One region of the Azospira sp. MPR-LB4 genome, then DNA from elsewhere that is predicted to be linked to it. Evidence: predicted binding sites of a transcription regulator. Region 1 holds the regulator's gene; the other holds the start of a gene.
What was found. Region 1 encodes FliA, which starts transcription of late flagellar genes. Its sites were predicted from a motif close to CTAAAGTTNNNNNNNNNNNNGCCGNTA; they were not measured.
Positions count from the first base shown of each region.

Region 2: AC3QLZ_RS01425 (DUF5610 domain-containing protein) is a predicted target of FliA. The motif match lies at 2,927-2,953, and genes of this name have one in related genera.

Region 1 is NZ_CM179521.1:3,294,858-3,301,335, forward strand. Features, by position in the region: gene flhA (flagellar biosynthesis protein FlhA) at 1-1,592, shown strand, start outside; gene flhF (flagellar biosynthesis GTPase FlhF) at 1,589-2,968, shown strand; gene AC3QLZ_RS15475 (MinD/ParA family ATP-binding protein) at 2,961-3,851, shown strand; gene AC3QLZ_RS15480 (RNA polymerase sigma factor FliA) at 3,864-4,604, shown strand; gene AC3QLZ_RS15485 (flagellar motor protein) at 4,597-5,337, shown strand; gene motD (flagellar motor protein MotD) at 5,342-6,193, shown strand; gene AC3QLZ_RS15495 (flagella synthesis protein FlgN) at 6,269-6,478, opposite strand, start outside.
Region 2 is NZ_CM179521.1:304,221-310,698, reverse strand. Features, by position in the region: gene AC3QLZ_RS01435 (toll/interleukin-1 receptor domain-containing protein) at 1-96, opposite strand, end outside; gene AC3QLZ_RS01430 (ABC transporter permease) at 333-2,834, opposite strand; gene AC3QLZ_RS01425 (DUF5610 domain-containing protein) at 3,003-3,608, shown strand; gene radA (DNA repair protein RadA) at 3,711-5,084, opposite strand; gene AC3QLZ_RS01415 (PAS domain S-box protein) at 5,118-6,478, opposite strand, start outside.

The sequences.
Region 1 (6,478 bases):
CTATCGACGCTGACCTCAATGCTGGCCTCATCGCCGAGGACGAGGCGCGCCGCCGCCGGGCTGAGGTGGCCAGCGAAGCCGATTTCTACGGTTCCATGGACGGTGCCTCCAAGTTCGTGCGGGGCGATGCCATGGCCGGCATCATCATCATGCTGATCAACGTCATCGGCGGCCTCATCGTCGGCGTCCTGCAGCACAACATGGACGTGGGGGTGGCGGCCAAGAACTACACCCTGCTGACCATCGGTGACGGCCTGGTGGCCCAGATTCCGGCGCTGATCATTTCCATCGCTGCCGGTATGGTGGTGACCCGGGTGGGGGATGACCAGGACATCAGCAGCCAGTTCCTTGGCCAGATGTTCGCCAATCCCCGGGTGATGTGGATTACCGCTGCCATTCTCGGGATCATGGGCCTGATTCCGGGTATGCCCAACTTTGTTTTCATCCTCCTTGCCGCCATGTTGGGTGGCTTGGGTTACCTGCTTTCCAAGCGGGCCGAACTGGTCAAGACTGCGCCGGTGCCGGTGCAGGCGCCGCCGGCTCCCGAGAACATGGAAGCCAGCTGGAACGACGTGGCGCCGCTGGACGTGCTGGGTCTGGAAGTGGGCTACCGTCTGATCCCGGTGGTGGACAAGTCCCAGGATGGGGAACTGCTGCGGCGCATTCGTGGCATCCGCAAGAAATTTGCCCAGGAAGTGGGCTTCCTGGTGCCGCCGGTGCACATCCGGGACAACCTGGAACTGCGCCCCAACGCCTATCGTATCCAGCTGAAGGGGGTCGAGGTCGGCGGCGGCGAAGCCTTCCCCGGCCAGTTCCTGGCCATCAATCCTGGCCGCGTGGCCGGTACCGTGTCCGGAACCCCGACCAAGGATCCGGCCTTCGGCCTGCCGGCTGTCTGGATCGACGCCAGCCTGCGGGAACAGGCCCAGTCCTACGGCTACACCGTGGTGGATGCCTCCACCGTGGTCGCCACCCACCTCAACCACCTGATCCTGTCCCATGCCGCCGAACTCCTGGGGCGCCAGGAAACTCAGCAGCTGCTGGACCATCTGGCCAAGGAAATGCCCAAGCTGGCCGAGGATCTGGTGCCCAAGGTCATTCCTCTGGGAACGCTGCAAAAGGTGCTGCAGAACCTGCTGGAAGAGGGTGTGCATATCCGCGACATGCGCACCATCATCGAAACCCTTGCCGACCACGCGCCCCGCAATGCAGATCCGGAGGCCCTGACCTCCACCGTGCGCGTTGCCCTGGGCCGCAGCATCATCCAGCAACTCTATCCCGGCACCGCCGACATGCAGGTGATGTCCCTGGACCCCCAACTGGAACGCATCCTGGTCCAGGCCGTTGCCGGTTCCGGCGAAGGCAGCCTGGAGCCCGGCCTGGCCGATACCCTGATGCGCGAGACCGCCGCCGCCGCCCAGCGTCAGGAAGAGCTGGGCCTGCCCGCGGTGCTGCTGGTGCCGGCCAGCATCCGTACCCTTCTTTCCCGCTTCCTGCGGCGCACCGTGAGCCAGCTCAAGGTGATCGCCCACAGTGAAGTTCCCGAATCCAAAATCATCAAAGTCACCTCGCTCATCGGGGGTAGATCATGAACGTCAAAAAATTCATCGCCGTAAATGCCCGGGAAGCCCTGCGTAAGGTCAAAGAGACCTTGGGTCCCGACGCCATCATCCTCTCCAACCGGGGCGTTCCCGGCGGCGTGGAAATCATGGCGGTCGCTTCCCGCGACATGGCCATGATCGTGCCCGGCCCCTCCCGGGACGAGGTGGCGGTGGAGGACTACAAGGTCAGCCTCTCCAGCGCCTCCCGCCCTGCACCAGCTGCGGCGCCGGCCCGGCCTGCCCCTGCTCCCCGAGCCGCAGAAATGCAGCCTTCCCAGCGTGGTGCCGCTGCAAACCCCGCCAGTGGCCCCATCCCGGCCGTCGCCCGCCCGGCTCAGCGTCTGGCGCCCCGTCCCGAGATGGCCGCCCGCTCCGGCGCTACCCGTGCGGTGCGCGAGGAAGAGGAAATCCCGGCTGCGGTCATGATGGAAGAGATCCGCGCCCTGCGCAAAATCGTCGAGCAGCACATGGCCGGTTTCGCCTGGGGCGAGACCGCCCGCATGGAGCCGGTGAAGACGGACATGCTGCGCCAGATGCTGGATGCCGGCTTCTCCCCCCAGTTTTCCCGCGAACTGCTGGCCGAACTGCCTGCCGAACTGGATGCCTCCCAGGCCCAGGCCTGGATCAAGGGTGCCGCCGACCGTTCCCTGCTGACCATCGGCAACGACAACGACATCATCGACCGGGGCGGCGTGTACGCCCTGGTGGGTCCCACCGGGGTCGGCAAGACCACCACCACCGCCAAGCTGGCCGCCCGTTGCGTGGTGCGCCACGGTGCCGACAAGCTGGCTCTGGTCACCACCGACGGCTACCGGATCGGCGCTCACGAGCAGTTGCGTATCTATGGCCGCATCCTCGGCGTTTCCGTGCATCTGGTGCGGGACGTGGGCGATCTGCGCAATACCCTGGAAGAACTGTCCCACAAGCACATGGTGCTGATCGACACCATGGGCATGAGCCAGAAGGACCGCCTGGTGGCCGAGCAGATTTCCATGCTGATGGGCGCCAACGGCGACGTGCGCCGCCTGCTCTGCCTGTCGGCCACCAGCCGCGGCGATACTTTGGATGATGTGATATCCGCCTACCAGGGCGAAGACCTGGCCGGCTGCATCCTGACCAAGGTGGACGAAGCTGCCAGCCTGGCGACGCCCCTGGATGCCATCATGCGCCACGGCCTCAAGCTGCACTACGTCTCCAACGGCCAGCGCGTGCCTGAAGATCTGCACCTGCCTAACCGGGCCTATCTGCTGCACCGGGCCTTCAAGGACCTGCCGGAAACCTCTCCCCATCGCTATGCCGGCGTCGAGCCGGCCCTGATGATGGCCAATGCGGGCCTGACCGGCACCTATGGAGGCCGTCGTGGCTGAATTCCGGGGTGACCAGGCGGCCGGCTTGCGCCGCCTGTTCGGGCGCGAGCAACTGCGGGTGGTGAGTTTTGCCGCCGGCTGCGAAGGCGTCGGCAAAAGCGTGGCCGTGGCCAACCTGGCGGCCGCCCTGGCGCGCCAGGGCAAGGAAGTCCTGATCCTGGACGAGAATACCGGCGCCGATAACCAGGCCGCCCTGTTCGGCGTGCCGGCCCGTTATGACCTGGTGCATGTGGTGAACCGGGAAAAGCCCCTGGAAGAGGTGCTGCTCGCCGCTGGTGCCGGCGTGCGCCTGCTGCCGGCGGCCCGGGCCGTGAAGAAGCTTTCCCGTTTTTCCCTGGCCCAGAAGCAGGCCCTGGTGGAAGGCCTGGCGGAGATGGAGCATCCGGCCGACGTCATCCTGGTGGATACGGCGGTGGATCATCCCCTGGGTTTCTCGCCTCTTGGCCTGGCGGCCCAGGAAACGGTGATCGTGCTCTCTGCCACCGGCTCCGCCATCACCGAGGCCTATGCCCTGATCAAGAAAATGAGCACCGGCTACGCCCGGCGCGACTTCCGCATCCTGGTGAACAAGGTCAAGGCCGCCGCCGATGCGGAAGCGATTTTCGACAACATCGCCCAGGTTGCCAGCCAGCGCCTGCACGTCAGCCTGGACTACAGCGGCTGCATCCCCCTGGACGATGCCCTGCGCCAGTCGTCCCGACTCGCCCAGCCCGTGGTCACGGCGTTCCCGGACAGTCCGGCGGCCCGCAGCCTGCGCGGCCTGGCGGCCGACATGCTGCACTGGCCCCAGTCGGGTAGGGAAGGGGGCGGACTCGAACAATTCGTGCAACAGCTGCTACACTTGAGCCAACGCATTACGCCGAGCCCTATCCACGCCGGATAGCCCAACCGACATATGTATAACGCCGCTGGTCAGCTCGACAAGGAACAGCTCGTCCAGCGCTTCGCTCCTCTCGTCAAGCGCATCGCTTACCACCTGATGGCACGCCTGCCGTCCAGTGTGCAGGTGGAGGATTTGGTGCAGAACGGGATGATCGGTCTGCTGGATGCCATGAACCGGTTCGAGACCGGGCACGGCGCCCAGTTCGAGACCTACGCGGCGCAGCGCATCCGGGGGGCCATGCTGGATGGCCTGCGGGAGAACGACTGGCTGCCCCGGGGATTGCGCCGGGACCTGCGCCGCATCGAACAAGCCATCACCCAACTCGAACAGGAGCACGGCCGTGTTCCCACGGAAAAAGAGTTGGCCGAAGCCATGGACATGTCCCTGGCCGATTACCAGAAAATGCTGGGCGAAGCCCGGGGCCACCAACTGCTCTATTTCGAGGACTTCACCGAAGAGGGCGAGGAGGGCTTCCTGGAGCGCCACCTGACGGATCACGATGCCGATCCCCTGCGCCTGCTCGAGGAGCAGAGCCTGCGGCAGACCCTGGTGGCTTCCATCGGCGAGTTGCCGGAACGGGAAAAATTGATGATGGCCCTCTACTATGAGCAGGACCTCAATCTGCGGGAAATCGGCGAAGTCATGGGGGTGACCGAGTCCCGCGTCTGTCAGCTGCATAGTCAGGCCATCGCCCGCTTGCGGGCCAAGGTTCTGGGTGAGACTTCAGGAAAGAAGAAAAAACGCCATGGATAGCATAAGCATTATCGGTTTGCTCCTGGGGCTTGGTGCCATCATCGGGGGGCAGATTCTCGAAGGCGGGCACCTCGGCTCCCTGCTGCAGCCCACCGCCGCCATGATCGTGCTGGGGGGGACCTTCGGTGCCGTCCTGCTGCAGAGTCCCGTATCCACCGTGGTCCGGGCTTTCAAGATGCTCAAGTGGGTGTGGGTGCCGCCGGCGGTCAATCACGCCTGGATGATCAACAGCATTTCCGACTGGAGTCATGTCTCCCGGCGCGAGGGCCTGCTGGCCCTGGAGGGATTCATCGCCCAGTTGCGCGATCCGTTTATCCAGAAAGGGTTGCAACTGCTGGTGGACGGTGCGGAGCCGGAACGTCTGCGGGAGGTGCTGGAGGTGGAAATCGGCACCTATGAAGAGGAACTGAAGGCCGGTGCCAAGTTCTGGGAATCCGCCGGCGGTTTCTCTCCCACCATCGGCATTATCGGCGCGGTGATGGGTCTGATCCACGTGATGGAGAACCTGTCCGATCCCTCCAAGTTGGGGGCCGGTATCGCCGTCGCCTTCGTGGCCACCATTTACGGCGTCGGCATGGCCAACCTGGTGCTGATTCCCATGTCCACCAAACTGAAGGCTCATATTGCCCGCCTGGTGACCCTGCGGGAAATGCTGGTGGATGGCCTGGTCGGCATCGCCAACGGCGACAACCCGCGCATCATCGAGAGCCGCCTCCAGGGTTACGTGAGCTGATCCCATGGGACGCCGCAATAAAAAGCACGCGGACGAGCATGAGAATCTGGAGCGCTGGCTCGTTTCCTACGCCGACTTCATTACCCTGCTGTTTGCCTTCTTCGTGGTGATGTACGCCATCTCGTCGGTGAACGAGGGCAAGTACCGGGTGCTATCGGATTCCCTGATCACTGCCTTCAAGAACCCCTCCATCGTCGATGGGGGCGCCATCACGGTCGTGCCCAAGCGGACGCCGGACAGTGTGGTCAAGCAGATCGTGGTGAAGGAGGATCCCAAGGTCGTCGAGGCCAAACAGCAGCAACGGGACAAGATGCGCAATGTGGCCAAGGACATTTTTGCCGTCCTGGCGCCCCTGGTGCAGCAGGGCAAGGTCAGGGTGCTGGAAACGGCCCGTGGCGTCACTATCGAAATCAACGACAGCATTCTCTTCGCCCCAGGTCAGGCCCAGCTGGAACAGACCTCCATCCGGGCCATGCGGGCGGTCGGTGAGGTACTGGCGCCGACCGATTTCCCCATCACCATCGAAGGACATACCGACAACATCCCCATCCGGACCGCCCAATTCCCGTCTAACTGGGAGTTGTCCGCGGTGCGGGCCACCACGGTGCTGCGGTTGTTTGTCGATGCCGGAGTCGCTCCTACCCATCTGACAGCCATCGGTTACGGCGAAACCCGGCCGGTCGAGATGAATGAGACGGTGGAAGGGCGGGCCCGGAACCGGCGGGTCAGCATCCTGATTGATTCCATGCTGCCGGAAAAACCTGCCGTGGTCGCTCCGACTCCTCAGGCGCCCATGGCGCCGCCGGCCGGTGTTCCTCCTGCTTCGCCAGCGGGCATCGCGACTCCTGCCAGATAGAGGGGCCTTGGAGTAGTAAAGTAAAACGGGAGGGCAGGGGGGGGCTCCGGGAACGGGGAGCCCGGAACCGGAGGTTCAGGCGGCGTCGATGATGCGCCGGCCACTTAGTTGGGTCGGTTGACCGTCGGGGCCGTAGAGATTGCTCTGGGGAGTGGCGGAGGTGGACAGCAAAGCGCTCAGGGTCTGCTGGTTGTGCTGCAGGCGCATGGCAATCAGCTTTCCATTCAGCAGGTTGAGTTCCCTGGCTTCCACCACGGCGACTTTGAGGCTGTTCCACAATTGCTG
Region 2 (6,478 bases), 740 kb from region 1:
GCTTATTTGAACGCCATGTTGTGTAAACTCAACAAACACATTTGCATTGTTTGTCCCAGCGATATGGCCGGACCAATCTCCAGATACATCAATCATTCTTAATCCTTATATTTGAGGCAACGTTCTTTTGGCGAGAAATGAGTAGAAAATGACAAATAGGTCAAATAAACCGGCGAGGTATCCAATAAGCCGGAAGAGCGAGCAGACGGCAAAGGAGCCACCATGCGGCATTCCACTTCCTTATTATTTATTTGCATAATTCTCCCCGCCTACAAACCGGACATCCCTGACGAACAATCATACGTCATACCCAGCGTACTCCCCAAGCCACCTCATCCCCCTGCCCTCAAAGCATCCATCGGCGGCACCCGCAGCAGGCGGGAGGCTGCGAGCCAGCCGGCCAGGGTCACGGCCAAAGCAGCGCCGACGATGGCCGCCGGGAAGACCCACGGCGCAAACTGATACTCCAGATTGAAGACTTTGGCGGCCAGGAGCCAGCCGACGCCCTGGCTGCCGGCGGCGGCGATCAGGCCCGACAGAGCGCCGACGGCGGCGAATTCGGCCAGGAGGGCGCCCCGCAGTTGCTGGCGACCGGCGCCCAGGGCGCGCAGCACCGAGAGTTCGTAGCGCCGCTCGTCGTGGGAGGCGGCCAGGGCGCCGTAGAGGACGATGACGCCGGCAGCCAGGGTGAACAGGAAGACGAACTGCACGGCCCGGGAGACCTGATCCAGCACCGATTGCAGCTGGCGCACGATGGCCGCCACGTCCACCACCGTCAGGTTGGGGAAGCGCTTGACCAGTTCCCCCACCCGGTTGGCGGCATCGTCGGGCAGGTGGAAGCTGGTGATATAGCTGGCCGGGTACGGTTCCAGCACGCCGGGCGGAGCCAGGACGAAGAAATTGACCCGCATGGAATCCCAGTTGAGCTTGCGCAGGCTGGTGACGGTGAGTTGCACCGGTTCGCCGGCCACGGTAAAGGTCAGCTCGTCTCCCACCTTCACGCCCAGGGTTTCGGCCAGGCCCTTTTCCACCGAGGCGCTGCCTTTGCCATCCTTCCCCTGTTCGCCGGGGGCGAACCAGCGGCCCTGGGTGATGCTGTTGCCGGGAGGCAGGTCGGCGGCCCAGGAAAGGTTGAATTCCCGCTCCACCAGGCGCTTGGCCCGGTCGTCCTCATAGTCAGCCGGGGTCGCGGGGCGGCCGTCGATGCCGGTGAGGCGGCCCCGCACCATGGGCAGGAGTTCAGCGCGGATGCCCATGCGCCCCAGGGCTTCCCCCACTTCCTGGCGCTGCTCGGGCTGGATGTTGATGACGAAGCGGTTGGGCGCGTCCGGCGGCGAGGCCTGGCGCCAGGCCTGCATCAGGTCGCCCCGGGTAACGGTGAGCAGCAGCAGGGCCATCAGGCCCAGGGACAGGGCGACGATCTGGGCCACGCTGGACAGGGAGCGTCGCTCCAGGCCGGCCAAGCCGTAGCGCCAGCCAAAGCCCACCGCCGGCCCGACCCGGCGCAGGGGCTTGAGCAGGGCCAGGGCCAGACGGGCGATCAGGGCGGTGAGGCCCAGGGCGGCGGTGAAGCCGCCGGCGGCGTAGGCCCCCAGCTTGGGCTCGCCGGCGGCCCAGAAAAGCAGGCCGGCCAGGGCCGCCAGGCCAATGCCGTAGGTGGCGAGGATGGAGGCGTCCGGCTCCCCCAGTTCCCGCCGCAGCACCCGCAGGGTGGGCACCTTGCGCAGTTGCAGGAGGGGCGGCAGGGCGAAGCCGAAGAGCAGCACCAGTCCGGCCACCAGCCCCTGCAGGGCGGGCCACAGGCTGGGTGCCGGCAGGGGCGCGGCCAGCAGGTTGGCCAGCCAGGCGTGGAGAACGAAATGGGCGCCGAAGCCGATGGCCAGCCCCACTGCCGAAGCGGCCAGGCCGAGAATGAGGAACTGGCCCAGGTACAGCCCCAGCACCTGGCCCTGGGGCGCCCCCAGGCAGCGCATCACGGCGCAGGGATCGAGATGACGCTGCAGGTAGCGACGGATGGCCAGGGCCACCCCGGCGGCGGCCAGCACCACGGCCAGCAGGGCGGAAAGGCCGAGGAACTGCTGGGCCCGGTCCACCGCGGTGCGGATTTCCGGGCGGGCATTGCTGGCGTCCTCCACCCGCTCGCCCCGGGTCAGGCGGGGCTCGGCCCAGCGGCGGTAGTCGGCCACCGCCCGGTCCGGGCCGGCCAGCAGCAGGCGGTAGGCGACCCGGCTGCCAGGCTGGATCAGCCGGGTGGCGGGCAGATCGGCCAGGTTCATCATCAGGCGGGGGGCGACGCTGAAGAAATTGACGCCCCGGTCCGGCTCCAGGGTCAGCACCCCGGCCACGGTGAAGCGGGCCTGGCCCAGGTTGAGGCTCTGCCCCGGCCCGCTGCCGAACTGGGTGGCGAGGCGCTCGTCCAGCCATACCGTGCCGGCCTGGGGCCCGCCCTGGATCTCGCTGTCGGGCGCCCCCAGGCCAGGAGCCAGGCGCAGCTTGCCCCGCAGGGGATAGTCGCTGGAGACGGCCTTGATATCTGCCAGCTGGGCCCCCTCCTCCCCCGTCACCATGCTCGGGAAAACCTGGGTCTGGGCCATCTGCAGGCCCCGCCGCGCCGCCTCGGCGGCAAATTCCGGGGCCAGGGGATGGTCGGAGGTCAGCAGCAGGTCCGCCCCCAGCAGCTGGCGGGACTCCCGCTCCAGGGCCTGGCGCACCCGGTCGGTGAAAAATCCGACGGAACTGATGCTGGCCACCGCCACCACCAGGGCCAGGGCCAGCAGGCGCAATTCACCGGCCGAGAAATCCCGGCGCAGGAGGCGGAATGCGAGTGAAAACATGGACAACTCCGGCGAAACGAGACGCAACGGCACCGGACAACCCCACGGAGAGCCGCGCCAGGCTTGAATCTACAAAAAAAGGTAAAGAAACGTTCAAGTCATTGAAAAAAATGACGTAATGGCAGATAGAGCGAGAAATGCGACCGCCAATATATTTCGGAGACTATCATGCCCAACGACATCGCCGCCCCCCAGGGGCCCAGCCAGCAGACTGCCAGCGCCAACAGCGGCAATTCCCGTGTTTATCCCCAGGAAGAGCATCGGGCGTTGAAGGTCGATACGGCCACCAAGCAGTTCAAGGTCGGCATTCTGGAATCCGCCCTGCAGGTTTCGATCCAGGCCGGCAACGACTCCCAGGCCCTGCTCTTCCGCACCGCCATCGACCGCATCAACGAGGTGCTGGGCATTTCCGAGGGCCCCGACGCGCTGCAGAAGGCCGCCAGCCAGGACAACTCGCCGGAGGCCACCGCCGCCCGCATCCTCTCCTTCACCACCGGTCTTTACGCCGCCTATGCCGCCAAGCGGCCCGACGACGATCCGGAACAGGTGGCATCCGACTTCGTGGACGTGATCCGCAGCGGCTTTGAGAAGGGTTTCAACGAAGCCAAGGACATCCTCAAGGGCCTCAACGTTCTCAACGGCGAGGTGGAAGCCGGTATCAACAAGACCTACCAGCTGGTGCAGAAGGGCATGGACGACTTCCTCGCCCAGTTGCGCAAGCCGAAGGAAGAAACCCCGGCAGCGACGGTAACCACGCCCAGCGCCACAGCCTGAACCCGGCGGCCACGCCGCCCTCCCCATGCAAAACGGCGGCCCCTGGCCGCCGTTTTCTTTGTAGCGTCAGCGGGCGCCGTACCCCAGCACCCTGGGCCCGCCCTACTCCCAGTCCCGCAGCCGCTCCACCGCCTGTTCGATGCGGCTCACCGCCACCACTTCCAGCCCGGGAAGGGGCTGGCGCGGCTTGTTGGCCTCGGGTACCAGGGCCCGGGTGAAGCCCAGCTTGGCCGCTTCCTTGAGTCGTTCCTGGCCCCGGGGCGCCGGGCGGATCTCGCCGGCCAGGCCCACTTCGCCGAAGACCACCAGCTTTTCCGGCAGGGGCCGGTTCTTCAGGGAGGAAATGATGGCCAGCAGCACCGGCAGATCCGCTGCCGGTTCGCTGATCTTGACCCCGCCCACCGCATTGACGAAGACGTCCTGGTCGAAACAGCCGATGCCGGCGTGGCGGTGCAGCACCGCCAGCAGCATGGCCAGCCGGTTCTGCTCCAGGCCGACGGAAAGGCGCCGCGGGCTGCCGCCCATGGTGGTATCCACCAGGGCCTGGATTTCCACCAGCAGGGGCCGGGTGCCTTCCTGGGTCACCAGGACGCAGGAGCCGGCCACCTCCTGGCCGTGCTGGGAAAGAAACAGGGCCGAAGGGTTGGAGACGCCCTTGAGCCCCTTGTCGGTCATGCCGAAGACGCCCAGTTCATTGACCGCGCCGTAGCGGTTCTTCACCGCCCGGATGAGGCGGAAGGAGGAATGGGTGTCGCCTTCGAAATACAGCACCGTGTCCACGATGTGTTCCAGCACCCGGGGCCCGGCCAGGGCCCCTTCCTTGGTCACGTGGCCCACCAGGATCACGGTGACGCCGGTCTGCTTGGCCAGCCGGGTCAGCTGGGCGGCGCATTCGCGCACCTGGGCCACGGAGCCGGGGGCCGAGGTGAGCTGGTCGGACCACAGGGTCTGGATGGAGTCGATCACCGCCACCTGGGGCTTTTCCGTCTGCACCACGCCGAGGATGCGTTCCAGGTTGATTTCCGCCAGCAGGGGCAGGCGCTCCACGTCCAGCTGCAGGCGCCGGGCCCGCAGGGCCACCTGCTGCCCCGACTCTTCGCCGCTGACGTAGAGCACCTTGTGCTGGGGCGCCAGGGCGGCCAGGGCCTGCAGCAGCAGGGTGCTCTTGCCGATGCCCGGGTCGCCGCCGATGAGCACCACGCCGCCGGCCACCAGGCCGCCGCCCAGGGCCCGGTCGAATTCGGACAGCCCCGTGGGCAGGCGCGCCGCTTCCCGGGTCTCGATCTCGGAGAGGGCCTGCAGCCTGGGCGTGCCGGGGGCCAGGGATTCGAAACGGTGGCCGCTGCCCTTGCCGCCGGCCTCGGCCACGGTTTCCACCAGGGTGTTCCAGGCATTGCAGGCGGAACACTGGCCCTGCCATTTGGGGGACTGGGCACCGCATTCGGTGCAGGTATAGATGCTTTTCGTCTTCGCCATGATGGGCGGGAGGATACACCAGGGCGGCGGCGATCAGGATTCCGGGGCCGGCTGGGGCGGCCGGGCCAGCACCCAGCGGTTCTTGCCGGCCCGCTTGGCCTCGTACATGGCGCCGTCGGCGGCCTGCACCAGCATGTCGGGGCTGGCGTAGGCCTGGTGGAACAGGGCCACGCCGATGCTGGCGCTGACCTGGCAGCGCTGGCCCAGGATGTCGAAGGGCTGCACCAGGGCCTCCAGCACCTTGTTGGCGGCAGTCACCGCATCCTCGTCCTGGCGCACCCCGTGCAGCAGCACGGTGAATTCGTCGCCGCCCATGCGCGCCGCCGTGTCGGACTGGCGCAGGGTCTGTTTAAGGCGGTAGGCGAAGGCCGCCAGCAGCAGGTCGCCGGCCTGGTGGCCCTGGCTGTCGTTCACCGCCTTGAAGCCGTCCAGATCCAGCACCAGCACCGCCAGGCCTTCCTGGTAGCGCTGGGCGCGGAAGAAGGCCTGCTGCAGGCGGTCGAAGAACAGGGTGCGGTTGGGCAGGTCGGTGAGCAGGTCGAAGTGGGCCAGGTGTTCCAGGCGCTGCTCGATGCGCTTGCGTTCGGAAATGTCGTGCTTGATGGCGACGTAGCGCACCACGGCGCCCTGCTCGTTCTTCACCGGGGCGATGGTGAGCAGCTCGTGGTAGAGCATGCCGTCCTTGCGCCGGTTCACCACCTCGCCGCGCCAGGGGTTGCCCGAGGTGATGGTGCCCCACAGCTGGCGGTAGAAATCCGCATCATGCACGCCGCTCTTGAAGCGGGAAGTGCGCTGGCCGAGGACCTCCTCCAGGCTGTAGCCGGTCATGTCGCAGAAGGCCGGGTTGGCGTATTCCACCACGCCGTTGGCGTCGGTGATGATGACCCCCTCCGCCGCCGCATCCACGGCCACGCTGCGGGACTGCAGTTCCTGGCGCAGTTTGCGCTCGGCGGTGATGTCCCGGGTGATGCCGAGCAGGCCGGTGAGGTGCCCCTCGTCGTCCCGCAGCACATTGACGATGGCGTCGGTCCATACGGTGGAGCCGTCCTTGCAGGGCTGTTCCAACTCCCAGTGGTGCTTCAGCACCTGGCCGGTGCGCAGCAGGTAAGCGAAGCCCTCCGCCGCCTGGGACATGGAATCCGGCGTCAGGGCCTCGGCCATGGACTGTTGCAGCACCTCCTCCGGGGTGTAGCCCCGCAGCCGTTCCACCGACGGGCTGATGTAGGTGAAGCGGCCGTTGAGGTCCATGGTCCAGATGACGTCGTAAGCCGACTCGGCCAGTGTGCGGAAACGCTGCTCGCTCTGGCCCAGGGCCATCTCCGTGCGCTTGCGCTGGGTGATGTCGTGGAAGGAGAGGACGATGGCCTCCCGCCCCTCGAAGTCGATGCAGGCAG